One region of the Psychrobacillus sp. FJAT-21963 genome, then DNA from elsewhere that is predicted to be linked to it. Evidence: riboswitches for the same ligand, from Rfam matches in the RefSeq annotation. Region 1 holds a riboswitch; each other region holds the start of a gene.

Region 1 (5,007 bases):
AATTCTCATTATATTACTGTTAAATTGAATTATTTATAGTCATACAATATAACCAATGGATCTTAGAACATTATTTATAAAGGCATGAGAATACTCAAAAATCTCTTCCCTTTCAGGTTCTTGATGCAAATCATGAAAGCAATTTTTCCATGACTTATATTGATACTCAGATAGCTCTTGCTTTTTAAACCACGCTGCAGTATATGTGATATCTGCAATCTTATCTCTTTCAGCAGTCATTAATAATAACGGAACATTCGGTACTGATTCCGTTGATTGTAAAATACTTTTCATAAGTAATTGGAGTTCTATGTACCAATCATTCGAAACGATCGTATGGTAAGTAGGATCATCAATAAATTGTTGATAAATATCATAGTTTCTCGTTAATTCCTTTAGCTGAATATCATGGTTAATCTTTTGTTGTACTGGTAATTTTGCCAGTGCATTTGTCCATTTAGATGGCTGTTTCTTTAATTGCAACCAAGGAGACGTTAAAATGACACCAGCATATTCTATTTGTAATTTGTGTAGCACTTTAATAAGCAGGGTTGCTCCAAGTCCATGGCCAAGAATAAAAATTGGTAAATTATAAGTAACGGCTACTTGTAAAGCAAGCGTTATATATTCTTTATATTGTTCAAAAGATTCATTATGTATTTTTTTTCCTCTTGTCTGTTCACCATGTCCTGGTAAGTCTCCCATTACAATATGACAGTTAGAACTTCTAAACTTTTCAATTAACCAAGCATATCTTCTATGATGTTCATATGCACTATGAACAATGACAATTACTGCTTTAGGTTTTTCTTCTGCTTCCCATTTCCACATGAACATCACCTCTTGTTTTGTTTTGTTTTGTACCGAATGTCTACTTCAATTATTTGATTATTTTTCTTCATTTGATAACATTAATTATATTCTATTTACATAAGGAGCGTGAGCATATTGATTTATCCATTTAAAGGCAAATATCCAACAATAGATGAATCTGCATTTATTGCTGATTATGTCACAATTACAGGCGATGTGACAATCGGACAAGAGTCTACAATTTGGTTTAATACGGTAATCAGAGGGGACGTTGCTCCTACGATTATTGGACGAAGAGTGAGTATCCAAGATTTATGTTGTTTGCATCAAAGTCCTAATAACCCTCTTGTTATTGAAGATGAAGTGACAATTGGACACCAAGTTACGTTACATAGCTGTACTATTCGAAAAGGTGCTTTGGTTGGAATGGGCTCTATTATTTTGGATGGAGCTGAGATCGGTGAAGGTGCATTTATCGGTGCTGGAAGTTTAGTAACCCAAGGTAAGAAAATTCCTCCTAATTCACTTGCCATAGGTAGTCCTGCAAAAGTTGTTCGGGAGCTATCTGAGGAAGACAAAGAAGATGTGCAACGTATTATTCGTGAATACGTAGAAAAAGGGCAGTATTATAAATCACTTCAAAAATAAAACTAATTTTCTTTAAAAAAGAGGCTATCCTATAACAGGAAGCCTCTTCTTTATTATTTCTTATAAACCAGCTTTTTGTCTTAACAAATCTGCTTTATCTGTTCTTTCCCATGGTGCATCAATGTCAGTACGACCAAAATGTCCATACGCAGCTGTTTGCTTGTAAATAGGACGACGAAGGTCTAGCATTTTAATAATACCAGCTGGACGAAGGTCAAACAATTCACGAATATGTGAAACTAATTTAGCCTCTTCTACTTTCCCAGTACCAAATGTGTCTACTGCGATTGATACAGGTTGTGCTACACCAATTGCATAGGCAAGTTGTACTTCACAACGATCTGCAAGTCCTGCTGCAACAATATTTTTTGCAACGTAACGAGCTGCATATGCTGCAGAACGGTCTACTTTTGTTGGATCTTTACCAGAGAACGCACCGCCTCCATGACGAGCATATCCACCGTAAGTATCTACAATAATTTTACGACCTGTTAAACCTGCATCCCCTTGTGGTCCACCAATTACGAAACGACCAGTTGGGTTAATGAAATATTTAGTATTTTCATCAATTAAATTAGCAGGAACAATTGGATTGATAACTACTTCTTTTAAATCTTTTTGAATTTGTTCTAACGTTACTTCTGGGTGATGCTGAGTCGAAATAACAATTGTATCTATATGAACAGGATTGTTATTTTCATCATACTCCACAGTTACTTGTGTTTTACCATCTGGACGTAAATAGTCTAAAGTTTCGTCTTTACGAACGTCTGCTAAACGACGAGCCAACTGATGAGCTAAACTAATTGGAAGTGGCATAAGTTCAGGTGTTTCATTACATGCGTAACCAAACATTAAACCTTGGTCTCCTGCTCCAATTGCTTCAATATCAGAATCTGTCATAGATCCTTCACGTGCCTCTAAAGCTTGGTCAACCCCTTGAGCAATATCAGCTGATTGCTCATCTATAGAAGTTAATACTGCAGAAGTTTCAGAGTCAAAACCATATTTTGCACGAGTATAGCCGATTTCTTTAATGGTTGAACGTACAACTTTTGGAATATCAACATAAGTGGATGTTGTAATTTCCCCTGCAACTAATACTAACCCTGTAGTCACTGTTGTTTCACAAGCAACACGTGCGTTTGGATCTTCCGTAAGAATTGCATCTAGAATTGCATCAGAAATTTGATCACAAATTTTATCTGGATGCCCTTCTGTAACTGATTCAGATGTAAATAATCTGCGTTGTGTCATAGAATATTCCTCCTATATCCTGCGAGATCTCTCTCAAGAATTGATACGGTACTCATTCCCATGTCAAGCCATTTCAAATCAAATAGATTAAACTTGAAGCCGTTTCGGACTTGGCACACAAGGATAAAGGGCGATGTTATAAAAAAAACCTCTCACTCACGTTTGATTACATGAGGAAAGGCTATTAATATCATAAGCACCTTTCACTCTTATCAATCAAGGAATCTCACCTTGTCTCAGGTTGGGCACCTTTGCAATAAAAAAATTACAGGTTGCCGGGTTTCATAGGGCCTGACCCCTCCACCAGCTCGGGATAAGAGTATCCGTTCAATTTACCATCATACGTAAGTTGTAACGAGAAGTCAATATTTATTTGTTGACAATTTATTCACAAACAAAAAATAATCAATCCATTAGTATAGACTATTAAGTTAAATGTGTTATACTAATTCACATATGAATGCTATATCCCTTTATTTTTTTAGGGAAAACAATAAAAAGGATGGTATACCAATATGAATTCAATCGATACTGTGAGTGAACTGAACGAATTGTTAGCTGGAGAGAATGTACACATTCAGTTATCAGTGCCGCAACTTGTGGAAAAAGCAACATCAAGAGGTGAGGCTGTTTTAACATCTACAGGAGCAGTGAAAGCAGAAACAGGTAAATATACAGGTCGTTCTCCACAAGATAAGTACATTGTAGATGAACCTATATCAAGAGACAAAATCGATTGGGGTCCTGTAAACCAACCAATTTCTTCTGAAATTTTCGAGTCACTCTATAAAAAAGTAACAGACTACCTTGCAACACAAGATGAACTATTTGTGTTCAAAGGATTTGCAGGTGCGGATAAGGATTCACGCATAGGAATTCAAGTAATAAATGAATATGCTTGGCACAATCTATTTGCCCATCAGTTATTCATTCGTCCTTCAGAAGAAGAACTGACAACCCATAAAACAGATTTCACAATTGTCAGTGCACCTAACTTTAAAGCAAATCCAGCAGTGGACGGTACAAAATCAGAAACATTTATTATCGTTTCAATGGAAAAACGCATTGTATTAATCGGTGGTACTGAATATGCTGGAGAAATGAAAAAATCTATATTCTCTATTATGAACTATTTACTGCCAGAAGCAAACATTTTACCTATGCACTGTTCTGCAAACGTTGGTGAAGATGGTGATGTAGCATTATTCTTTGGTCTTTCAGGAACAGGAAAAACAACACTTTCTGCAGATGCAGGACGTAAATTAATCGGTGATGACGAACACGGTTGGTCTGATAATGGAGTATTTAACATTGAAGGTGGATGCTACGCTAAATGTATCGACCTAACTCGCGAAAATGAGCCTCAAATTTTTGACGCGATTACATTTGGAACGGTTTTAGAAAACGTCGTAGTAGATGCAGAAACACGTATCGCTAATTATGCCGATAATTCTTTAACTGAGAATACACGTGCTGCTTACCCAATCCAAAATATAGAAAATATAGTAGACCCATCTGTAGCTGGTCACCCAAATACAATTATTTTCTTAACTGCTGATGCTTTCGGCGTATTGCCTCCAATCAGTAAATTAACGAAAGAACAAGCAATGTACCACTTCCTAAGTGGATTCACGTCTAAATTAGCAGGTACTGAGCGTGGAATAACTTCTCCACAACCAGCTTTCTCAACTTGCTTCGGTTCTCCATTCCTACCATTGCATGCAACTGTTTATGCTGAAATGCTTGGGAAGAAAATCGATGAACACGGTGCACAAGTATTTTTAGTAAACACTGGCTGGACTGGTGGAGAATACGGTGTTGGAAGTCGTATGAAGCTTTCTTACACACGTACAATGGTTCGTGCTGCAATTGAAGGTAAGCTAAATGAAGTAGAAACAGAAACTGACGCAGTATTTGGCTTATCAATTCCTACACAAGTAGAAGGTGTTCCTTCTGAAGTATTAGTACCACGTAATGCATGGGAAGATAAAGCTGCATACGACCAAAAAGCTAGCGAGCTTGCTCAAGCGTTCCGTGAAAACTTTAAAAAGTTTGGAACTGTATCGGAAGATATCACGCTAAAAGGTGGACCTTTAGCATAATAAAAAAGTGCAAAGCTGCTTAATGTAGTTTTCCAAAGAATAAAGAGGATGTCCCATTCATATGGTGACATCCTCTTTTTTAGTCTGCATAATCATCATAATAATGCGTTATAACCGAAGGAGAAAAGATGGATATAAAATTCTTCGCCTCTTCTTCGTCTACCTTATACAATATGATTTCTGATCC
Region 2 (5,007 bases), on a different contig from region 1:
ATTCCAATCATTATTGCTGTTCTTAAGGGTTGTGTAATGAGCGCTTTAATATCGGAACCAATAAAGCTTACCACTAATATCATAATTAGTTTCCCTAAGACAACTGTCCATAAATACGTATTTTTTTTCATATTAGATAGACCCGCAACTATATTCACAAGTGCGGAGGGTGTAAATGGAAAACAAATAAGTAAAAATAATGGTCCGAAACCGTTTCTCTCTACCCATAATATTAATTTTTGAATCTTTTCATGCCTTGTAATAAAACCTAAAACTCTAGCTCGTCCGTATTTTCTAATAACTAAAAATACAGTATAAGCACCTGCAACCGAACCTGCCCAAGATAATAAAAATCCAAACAAAATTCCGTAGGCAGTCACATTCGCCACGATAAAAACTACTAAAGGTAGAAACGGCAAAAATGCTTCAAGAAAAGGTAGTAATAGCCCAAATAGTGGTCCAAGTGCTCGGTAATCTTGTGTTAAATTAGATAAAGTTTCGAATGATAACCAACTTGGCATGGTAACTCTCCTCTTCTATGTATATTTATACTCTTCCCAATTTTCAACTATATAAAACTTTATAGATATAGTATAATTTGTTCACTATCATAATTGAAGGTGGTGAAATTCGACATGAATAATAATTCATTCGTAAAGGGTTTAAAAGCCGGTACGAGTATTGCTATCGGCTATTTTCCAGTTGCATTAACATTTGGTTTATTGGCAAAAACCACTGGACTTTCCATTATTGAAGCAACAGCAATGAGTATTTTTGTTTACGCCGGCGCTGCTCAGTATATGTCACTGACGCTTATAGCAAAAGGTGTTGATCCTATTTTAATCGTTTTAAATACATTTGTCGTGAACATTCGACACTTTTTAATGACGGCTGCACTCAATGAAAAGATGCATAGTGAAAAAAGATGGGTCAAAGGAATATATGCATTTGGGATTACAGATGAATCTTTTTCCGTATTAGCAACTCAAAAAGATGAAAAAATACATACTTCTTTTGCATTTGGTGTTGCGCTTATCGCATATGGTAGTTGGGTTGTATTTACAGCGGTTGGACATGTTATAGGTGCCAATCTACCAGCATTTTTACAAGCGGCCATGTCGATTGCTCTATATGCAATGTTCGTTGGTCTTCTAGTACCCTCTATGCGAGGAAACCGCAAAGTAGTCATGCTGGCCCTCATTGCAGCTATTATAAACGGATTTTTTTACTGGACAGAATTATTATCGACAGGATGGGCTATTTTAGTCGCTACCCTAGCATCCTCTATTTTTGTAGAAATTATATATGCCAATCATCAAAAGAGGACTAGACTACGAGGAAAAAACTTAGCGAAAGGAGCATAATGGAATGGAAGCATGGTATTGGTGGATGCTATTAGGAATGGCTATTGTTACCTATATTCCGCGAGCATTTCCCTTAACTTTTTTAGAAGGCAAAGAATTACCTCCTGTTGTTTCAGGAGTATTACGTAATATTCCATTTGCAGTATTAGGAGCATTAATTTTCCCAGCTATTTTATATGTTCAAGAAGGTAATCTATTATTTGGAATTATTGGAGCCATTGTGGCATTCGCACTTGCCATTATTTTTTCAAATGTAATGGTTGTAGTATTAGTAACAATTGGTGTTTTAGCTGTATATAGTCTTATCTTTTAAATACTACTTGACTGCTAGGAATAAATTACTTAATATTGGAATTAGTTCTTATAAAATTTACATAAAAATATCACTTTCTTATCGAGAGAAACTGAGGGACAGGCCCAATGACGTTTCGGCAGCAGATTCAGAATGAAAACTGTGCCAATTCCTGCAAGCAATTTATGCTTGAAAGATGAGAAAAGAAGGTTTTTCGATCATACGAAGAGCTCTCTTTTTCTTATCATACAAGATAAGATTAGGAGGGTTCTTTTTTGTTATGAATAATAAATGTAAAAGGAGCAGATATAAGTGAGTTTCCTAGTAGAAAAAAGAGACTATCTCCATAAATTAATAGAAGACAACAAGAATGTATATATTCAAATAAGTCATCAAATACATGAAAACCCTGAGATCGGAAACGAAGAATTTTTTGCTAGTTCTACGCTAATTGATTTATTAGAAAGTGCAAATTTTCAAGTCGAAAAAGGAATAGCAGGGCATGAAACGTCTTTCTATGCGATTAAGGATAGCGGTATCGAGGGACCTACTGTTGCTTTTTTAGCAGAATACGACGCTTTACCTTCAATTGGACATGCCGACGGACATAACATTATTGGTACGGCAAGTGTGGCTGCTAGCATCTCTCTAGCAGAAATGCTGAACGAAACCGGTGGAAGAATAATCGTCCTTGGTACTCCCGCAGCAGAAGGTGGATCAAAAGGAAGTTCAAAAGGAAACTTTGTAAGGCTCGGTTATCTAGAAGATGTAGATGTGGCTTTAATAATTAGCCCTTCAAGCAAAACTACTTTAAGTTGCGAAACACTTGCTCTGGAATCATTAGATTTTCATTTTATTGGACAAGCTACTCACCCAACAGCAGCTTCTAATAAAACAATAAATGCATTGGAAGCTGTCGTTCAGTTTTTCAACGGAATCCATGCGCTTCGTTCACAATTACCATCTGATATTAGCATACATGGAATTATTACACATGGAGGTGACTCACCGAACATTATCCCTTTCTTTGCCTCTGCTCGTATTCATGTCAGCGCAAAGAATTGGAAAAAAACAGAGGAAATCTCCGAAAAAGTTCGATTCCTTGCTAACGGAGCAACACTTGTAACAGGAACTTCTGTAAAAATCGAACGTTTTCAAAATGAGGTGCAAGATTTTGTAGTAAATTCAGTGTTAGATGAGGTTATTCATTCGGAATTTGAAGCTATTGGAGAAGTCGTATACACAGAAAGTAAACATTACAATGACTCTACGGATGCTGGAAATATTAGCTACGTAGTACCAACTGCAAGACCATCCATTAAAATTGGACCAGATGATTTAGTCGCCCATACAATAGAATTCCGTGAAGCTGCCAAATCTAAAGCTGCGGATGAAGCACTAATCAAGGGAGCTAAAGTCTTAGCTACAACCGGTTATCGAATATTAACAGATGCAAAACTACTTCATCAAATCAGAAAAGAATTTAATGCATCCTTAGCTCGTAAAGCAAAAGCAGATGGTATGGGCGTTTGCGATTTGAAAGATTAATATTGTAATTTATATTCTTTATCTTTCGGATTATGAAGTGTGTTTCGACAACATAAAGATTAGTCGGATATGCGTTTGCTATACAATACGCATAAGCTTCCGCTGGATGAGTTGCTCTTTTCACTACTGGAGCCTGAAAACACCAGATGAAAATAAAACAATTCAATGAAAGACAATACATTCCAAAAGAAAAAATCCACCTCTTCTTAAGAGGTGGATTTTTTCTTTTTGTCTCGACTTTTCATATGTGTTGCATACCAAAAACCTAAAGTCAACGATGCTGCATCAATAATATAAATCCACCATCTATGCGTGTAACCAGCATAGACAGAAGCGGCAAATAGAGCAACAGTCAATAATAATGCCACATAATGATTAAAGGTAACACGTGTAAAAAGAATAACAAGTAATGCTGGAGTAAAAATGGCTAATGTAACTTGAGTTGATATTGATAAAGTTTCCATAGTCATCTCCTATCTTACTAATATTAAGCCTAGACGATAGTGATCATGTCTAAACAAAATATGTTGGCGTAAACGAAGTTCTCCGCTAATATCTAGTACTTCTAAGCGACAATGTGCAGCATTTATTTGAACTGCTTCATAAAACTCTTGTTCATTTGTTACTTTTTGTCCGTTTACTTTGACAATTTTCTCACCGATTAATAGACCCATTTTCTCTGCTGGTGAGTCAGCAAGGACTCCGGCTATCATAACACCGTCCGATTGGGGGGAGATAGCAAACGTTCCTGACATTTCTTTTTTATAAGCTATGTAAGAAATGACTAATCTTGTGATGGCTCCGAGAATTAATGCAAGTCCACTTACTAACGGCATAAAATAACCAACTGCCGCTACTACAGCCACGATAATTCCTAATTGCCAAACTTTTTTTCCAAGGCTAGGGAAAAATTCTACAGCGAGTGTTTTTCTGCTCTTTTGCTGAAATCCTATAACAAATGGAAATAAAACCAATGAGAATGTCGATTCTCCAAGTGTAAATTGCGGCCAATATGGAATATAGGAAGAAATCGCATCACCTGGAATGACTAATAAAATAGGTAGTATCCACAGCCGTTTTGTAACATATTCAATTGCTTCAATTCCTCTTGGTGTTTTTACTAGTTTAGGAGAAGCATTTTGTGCTCCGTGTTTTTGTATAAGAATTCCTTCTATGATTAATAGTAACCCTGCTAAGACTGCGATGGTCACGATAGATTTTTGGAAAAAATCCATACCAGTTAAATTCCACGGAAGAATATTAAATGACCAATCATACAGATTCATAATATATAACGTAACAGCTCCTAATGCCATTGCATAAATTGCAGAACCAAGCTGGTACATAAATAATAAAACAAACAAGATCATCCATGCGCTATAAACAAATAACCAAGAATTTGGTACGACTAGTCCTATCCCTACACTGATAATGGAAAGAATAATTGCCCAAACATAACCATCAAATAAATGCTTGGCTTCAGTCCACCCCCATAGAATTCTAGTACGGAAATGCTTTCTCTCTCTCTTGACACGAAAATAACCAATTAATATGGAGAAAAGAAGCGTAATATAAATTGCTGGGTGAAGGAAAAAACGTCCAATTCCTTTCGCCAATTCGATAATTATTTCTTCCACGATACGCATCCCCCTCTATTACAATACTCGTTCTATTATTGTAACAAACGAGGAGGCCTTTGCGTATAGGATTTTGGAATAATCTTATTTTTTCATTTCATGAACCAAATAACTGATACCCATTTGTAGCTGCTTATCATTTTCTTTTCTAGTTTTGTATTCCATC
Region 3 (5,007 bases), on a different contig from region 1:
ACAGAAACAATTTCATCTAATGAGTTAGGATTTGAAGGTTTTCCGATTATCGTGGAGAACGACGGCACAGCAATTGTCCATCCTACCATGTTTGGTGAAAATTTGTCCGAATATGCTTATATTAATAAAATATTTTCTAGTTCTTTAAATGAAGGAGTAGTCACAGATACTTCCGAAGGACTTTCAACGGTTACTGTATTTACGACAATACCTGATTTGAACTGGAAGCTAGGTGCAGTATACGAGCAAGAAAAAGTTAATCAAACAGCTGATAGTATTCGAAATCTCATTTTATTTATTACTGCTGCTATATTAGTGCTGATGTTTATTGTGCTATATTACACTACCCATCACACTTTAAAACCGATAGATCAATTAAAAAAACTAATGGATTCGGTTGCAGAAGGAGATTTGACTGTTCACGCGAACGTAAAGTCATCCGATGAAATTGGACAATTAGCTAAAAATTTCAATAAAATGACTGAGAGCATGCATGAAATTATTCAAGTAGTAAAAGAATCTGCAAGTAATGTTCAAGTAAGTTCTGAAAGTCTTAGTGCAGTTGCAGAGGAAACAACTGCATCATCAGAACAAGTATCCGTAGCTGTGGGTGAAATAGCTGAAGGTGCTTCAAAATCTGCTGAAGATGCGGAAGAAGTAACAGATAGCTCTTCACATTTAAGTAATCAAATTAATTTAATTAATGAAAAATCGCTTGTAATGACTGATATTGCTACGAAAGCAAATAAAATGAATGCAAATGGCCAAAAACAAATGAGTGAACTTAAATCATCCTTTAACAATTGGGAGTCCAATTTAAAGTCTATGTCTGATGTAGTCGATACTTTAGAAAACAAAGTAAAAGCCATTGGAGGGGTTATGGAAACCATCATGGAGATTTCTGCTCAAACAAATCTACTTGCATTAAATGCAAGTATAGAAGCAGCAAGAGCTGGTGAGCATGGAAAAGGTTTTGCGGTAGTAGCAGAGGAAGTAAGAAAGCTTGCTGAGCAATCAGCCAGAGCGACTGAAGATGTTAAAAAGACTATTACTGAATTACAGAAAGAATCAGTTTTAGTAAGCCAACAAATGACTGAAACTAGGGAAACTTTCCGTATACAAGGGGCAGTAGTTACTGATACGGAAATAACATTTAGTGAAATCTCAAATTTAATGGAGAATATGCAATCCTCTATTGATGAGGTTTCCAACGAAATTAACCAAGTTTTTAAATACAAAGAACAAGTAGTTGAAACGATTCAAATGATGGCAGCGACTTCTCAACAAACTGCTGCTGCATGCGAGGAAGTTAGTGCATCTTCAGATGAACAGCTTCGGGCAATCCAATCCGTTGCAGATGCTTCTGAAACATTAACAGAACTTAGCGATAAATTAGCAGAAGCAGTGAATCGTTTTAAAGTATAATATTCCATTGCTTAAATGTTCAGAAAATGATAGTATATAAAATAATGTAGTAGAATAACAAATAATATACTCTTATCAAGAGAAGCAGAGGGAAATGGCCCTGTGAAGCTTCAGCAACCTCTGACACATGTCAGAAAGGTGCTAACTCCTACAAGATATCAATCTTGAAAGATAAGAACTGAGAGCATTTGCTTACCCTCTTTTCTTATTTATTAGAAGAGAGGGTTTTTATTTTTACGGAAAAGAGGAGAAATGTATGCCAATTAAGATTCCCAAACAATTGCCAGCAGCTGAATTGCTGAAGAAAGAAAAGATTTTTATCATGGACGAGGAGCGCGCAATTGCTCAGGATATCCGTCCTCTAAACATAATTATATTAAATCTAATGCCAGAAAAAGAAAAAACGGAATTACAACTACTAAGACTATTAGGTAATACACCATTACAAGTGAATGTTACATTTATGAATACTGCTACACATGAATCCAAAAATGTTAGTAAAACGCATCTAGACACTTTCTATACTACTTTTGAAGAGATTAAACTTCGCAAATATGATGGGATGATTATTACTGGAGCACCAATTGAACATTTGAATTTTGAAGATGTAAATTATTGGAGTGAGATGACAGAAATAATGGATTGGTCGAAAACAAACGTCACTTCTGTCTTACATATATGTTGGGGTGCACAAGCTGCACTTTATCATCATTATGGAATTGGTAAATTTGAATTGTCTAAGAAATGCTTTGGTGTATTTTCTCACCGTTTATCCGATCCAACTGTGAATTTAGTCCGTGGTTTCAATGACGAGTTTTATGCGCCCGTTTCTCGTTATACTTCTGTTTCATATGATGAAATAATAACTGATTCCAGACTTAATCTGCTTTCAAATTCTGAAGATGCAGGGGTATTCCTTGTAATATCAAATGACGAAAAGCATATCATGATTACTGGTCATTTAGAATATGATGCAACAACTTTAGCGGAAGAATATGCTCGGGATGTGAATAAAGGTATTGAAATCGATGTTCCTGAAAATTATTTTCCTAATAATGATCCTTCGACACAACCATTAAATTCTTGGCGTTCGCATACTCATTTATTGTTTTCTAATTGGTTAAATTATTATGTCTATCAAGAAACGCCATACGAATGGGAATAATTCAGAAGAGGCTGAGAAAGATTTTTCTTTCGTTCAGCCTCTTGTTCTATTTATTTAATGAAATATTTGGTCAATTCTATCTATTTCTTGTTTAGTTAATTGAACATCTACAGTTTTCAAATTATCTATAACTTGTTCAGGTTTTTTAGCCCCTGGAATAATAACATCAATATTTTCTTTCGTTAAATACCATGCAAGCACAATATTAGAAACACCTACATTTTTATCATTAGCAATTTGGCGAAGCTGCTCTACCTTATCTAAGTTGTTAATATATGTTTCTCCTTGGAATAACGGATTTTTTGTGAGACCTTCTCTAAAAGTACTGCCTTTATCATACTTACCTGTTAATAAGCCCGAAGCAAGCGGAAAATAAGGAATAAAGGAAATATTACGTTCATTTGTATATGGAAGCAAATCCTTTTCTGCATCGCGTTTTAATAAATTATATCCAGATTGAAGAACTTCAATATAACCATCTTGGTTACCTTCTTTTAACTGTTCTAAAGTAAAGTTGGATACTCCAATTGCACGGATTTTTCCTTCATCCTTTAAACGTTGAAGAGTACCAACTGCTTCAGCTTTTGGTGTGTTTTCATCGGGAAAATGAATATAGAATAAATCAATATAGTCCGTTTGAAGTCGTTTTAAACTGTTTTCCACAGTTTCTCTTAAAAATGCAGGTGAGTTGTCAATGACTACTGTTTCACCGGTCATTTTATGAGCGCCCTTAGTAGCAAGAATTATTTCACTACGTTTCTTCGTTTCTTTTAATACTTCCCCAATTAACTCTTCTGATCTTCCGATGCCGTAAATAAAGGCAGTATCTAGAAAACTAATTCCATGATTAAGTGCTGTATGCATAATGTCTTTTCCGGTTTCATCATTTAAATTCGGAAATAAATTATGGCCACCAACTGCATTTGTTCCAAGTCCAACGGGATTTACAAATAATCCGGTTTTACCAATTTCTACTTTTTTACTCATAGTAGTAAAAACAACTCCTCTTCTATATATTCTAGTATAATATTACCAATAATGACCTTTTACTCAAAGAATTTTGGTTTATTAAAAGAAATGGGGAAGGAGATTCATAATATTTATTGAACTATGTTTTAAAGGAGATGATTAGATTGTCAAATTCAACTAATTTTCATGCTGACTTTATTCGAAATATACGGTCAAAATTGGAGGAATTGAAAAGTGATACAAAGAAAGCGATCATGCAAATGGAGGAAGAATCCATTTTTTGGTCACCAAACGAACAATCAAATAGTGTAGATGTACTGGTGAAGCATATGAGTGGAAACTTAATTTCTCGTTGGACAGACTTTTTATCAACTGATGGAGAAAAAAAAGACAGAGATCGTGATAGTGAATTCGAAAGTACGATAGAATCACGGGAAGAGTTGCTTAAAGTGTGGGAAAATGGGTGTAATGCATTTTTCAAAGCGATAGACAGTATAGAAGAAAAACACTTACTTCAAACTATTTATATTCGCAATAAACCACATACTGTTTTGGAAGCAATCATTCGGAGTATTACACATATTTCAATTCATGTGGGACAGGTAATATATATAGCCAAACAAGTTACACCAGAAGACAAGTGGACTACTTTGTCGATACCTAAAAGAAAGGATAAGAAGTAATGAATTCAAATTTTACTTATATTCATAGTTCTCCACAAATTTTAGATGAGAATAAAAAATATCCAGCATTATTTTTATTGCATGGAATGGGAAGTAATGAAAACGATTTGGTTGGACTCGTTTCTAACTTAAAGGAGAAATGCCATATATTTAGTATACGTGGGCCAATTTCTCAATCACCTGGATATGCCTTTTTCACGATAGAGGGTCTCGGAAAACCTCATCGTGCAGTCTTTGATCAGGTAGTACAAGATCTTCAGTCATTTATCGAAGAAATAACTAATAATCATTCGATTGATTCAAATAAGCTCTTCCTTCTTGGTTTTAGCCAAGGTGCTATATTGACTCAATCATTAGCATTAGTAATGGGTGATAAAATAAAAGGAATTGTTGCACTAAGTGGCTATATTCCGTTGTTTGTGAAAGATGAGTATACACATCAACCAGTAAATAAATTAAATGCATTTATATCTCATGGCGAATTTGATAATATGCTTCCATTTGAATGGGGAACTGCTAGTAGAGACTATTTCTTAGAAAAGGGAGCAAGTGTTACCTTTAAGAACTATCCTGTTTCACATGGTGTTGCACCAGAAAATCAAAGAGATTTAGTTACCTTTTTAGACGAACTATTAGTAAAATAAAGGATTATCCTCCCCTCTTGAAGAATATGTAAGAGGGGTAATTTTATGAAAAAGGAGAGTTTTTCATGAGGCTAGGATTATCTAAAGATGAAGTAAAATTAAATAATTATACGAGTGAATG

Evidence for each region. A riboswitch is a leader RNA that binds a small molecule or an ion and turns the genes downstream of it on or off. The one in region 1 is predicted to bind S-adenosylmethionine.
Region 2: it holds a riboswitch for S-adenosylmethionine, as region 1 does, so the genes downstream of both, AN959_RS01185 (M20 family metallopeptidase) here and metK (methionine adenosyltransferase) in region 1, are expected to answer to the same signal.
Region 3: it holds a riboswitch for S-adenosylmethionine, as region 1 does, so the genes downstream of both, metA (homoserine O-succinyltransferase) here and metK (methionine adenosyltransferase) in region 1, are expected to answer to the same signal.

Annotation. Positions count from the first base shown of each region.
Region 1 covers NZ_LJIY01000014.1:15,094-20,100, reverse strand. Annotated here, with positions in the region: gene AN959_RS18365 (alpha/beta hydrolase) at 40-831, opposite strand; gene AN959_RS18360 (gamma carbonic anhydrase family protein) at 949-1,461, shown strand; gene metK (methionine adenosyltransferase) at 1,522-2,718, opposite strand; SAM riboswitch class I at 2,925-3,038, opposite strand; gene pckA (phosphoenolpyruvate carboxykinase (ATP)) at 3,234-4,820, shown strand; gene AN959_RS18345 (hypothetical protein) at 4,900-5,007, opposite strand, start outside.
Region 2 covers NZ_LJIY01000001.1:245,687-250,693, forward strand. Annotated here, with positions in the region: gene AN959_RS01170 (TVP38/TMEM64 family protein) at 1-521, opposite strand, end outside; gene AN959_RS01175 (AzlC family ABC transporter permease) at 636-1,364, shown strand; gene AN959_RS01180 (AzlD domain-containing protein) at 1,369-1,677, shown strand; SAM riboswitch class I at 1,753-1,859, shown strand; gene AN959_RS01185 (M20 family metallopeptidase) at 1,969-3,204, shown strand; gene AN959_RS01190 (CsbA family protein) at 3,411-3,668, opposite strand; gene AN959_RS01195 (PDZ domain-containing protein) at 3,678-4,850, opposite strand; gene AN959_RS01200 (S41 family peptidase) at 4,926-5,007, opposite strand, start outside.
Region 3 covers NZ_LJIY01000002.1:485,074-490,080, forward strand. Annotated here, with positions in the region: gene AN959_RS08235 (methyl-accepting chemotaxis protein) at 1-1,425, shown strand, start outside; SAM riboswitch class I at 1,495-1,603, shown strand; gene metA (homoserine O-succinyltransferase) at 1,682-2,590, shown strand; gene AN959_RS08245 (aldo/keto reductase) at 2,645-3,577, opposite strand; gene AN959_RS08250 (DUF1572 family protein) at 3,724-4,242, shown strand; gene AN959_RS08255 (alpha/beta hydrolase) at 4,242-4,886, shown strand; gene AN959_RS08260 (GrpB family protein) at 4,952-5,007, shown strand, end outside.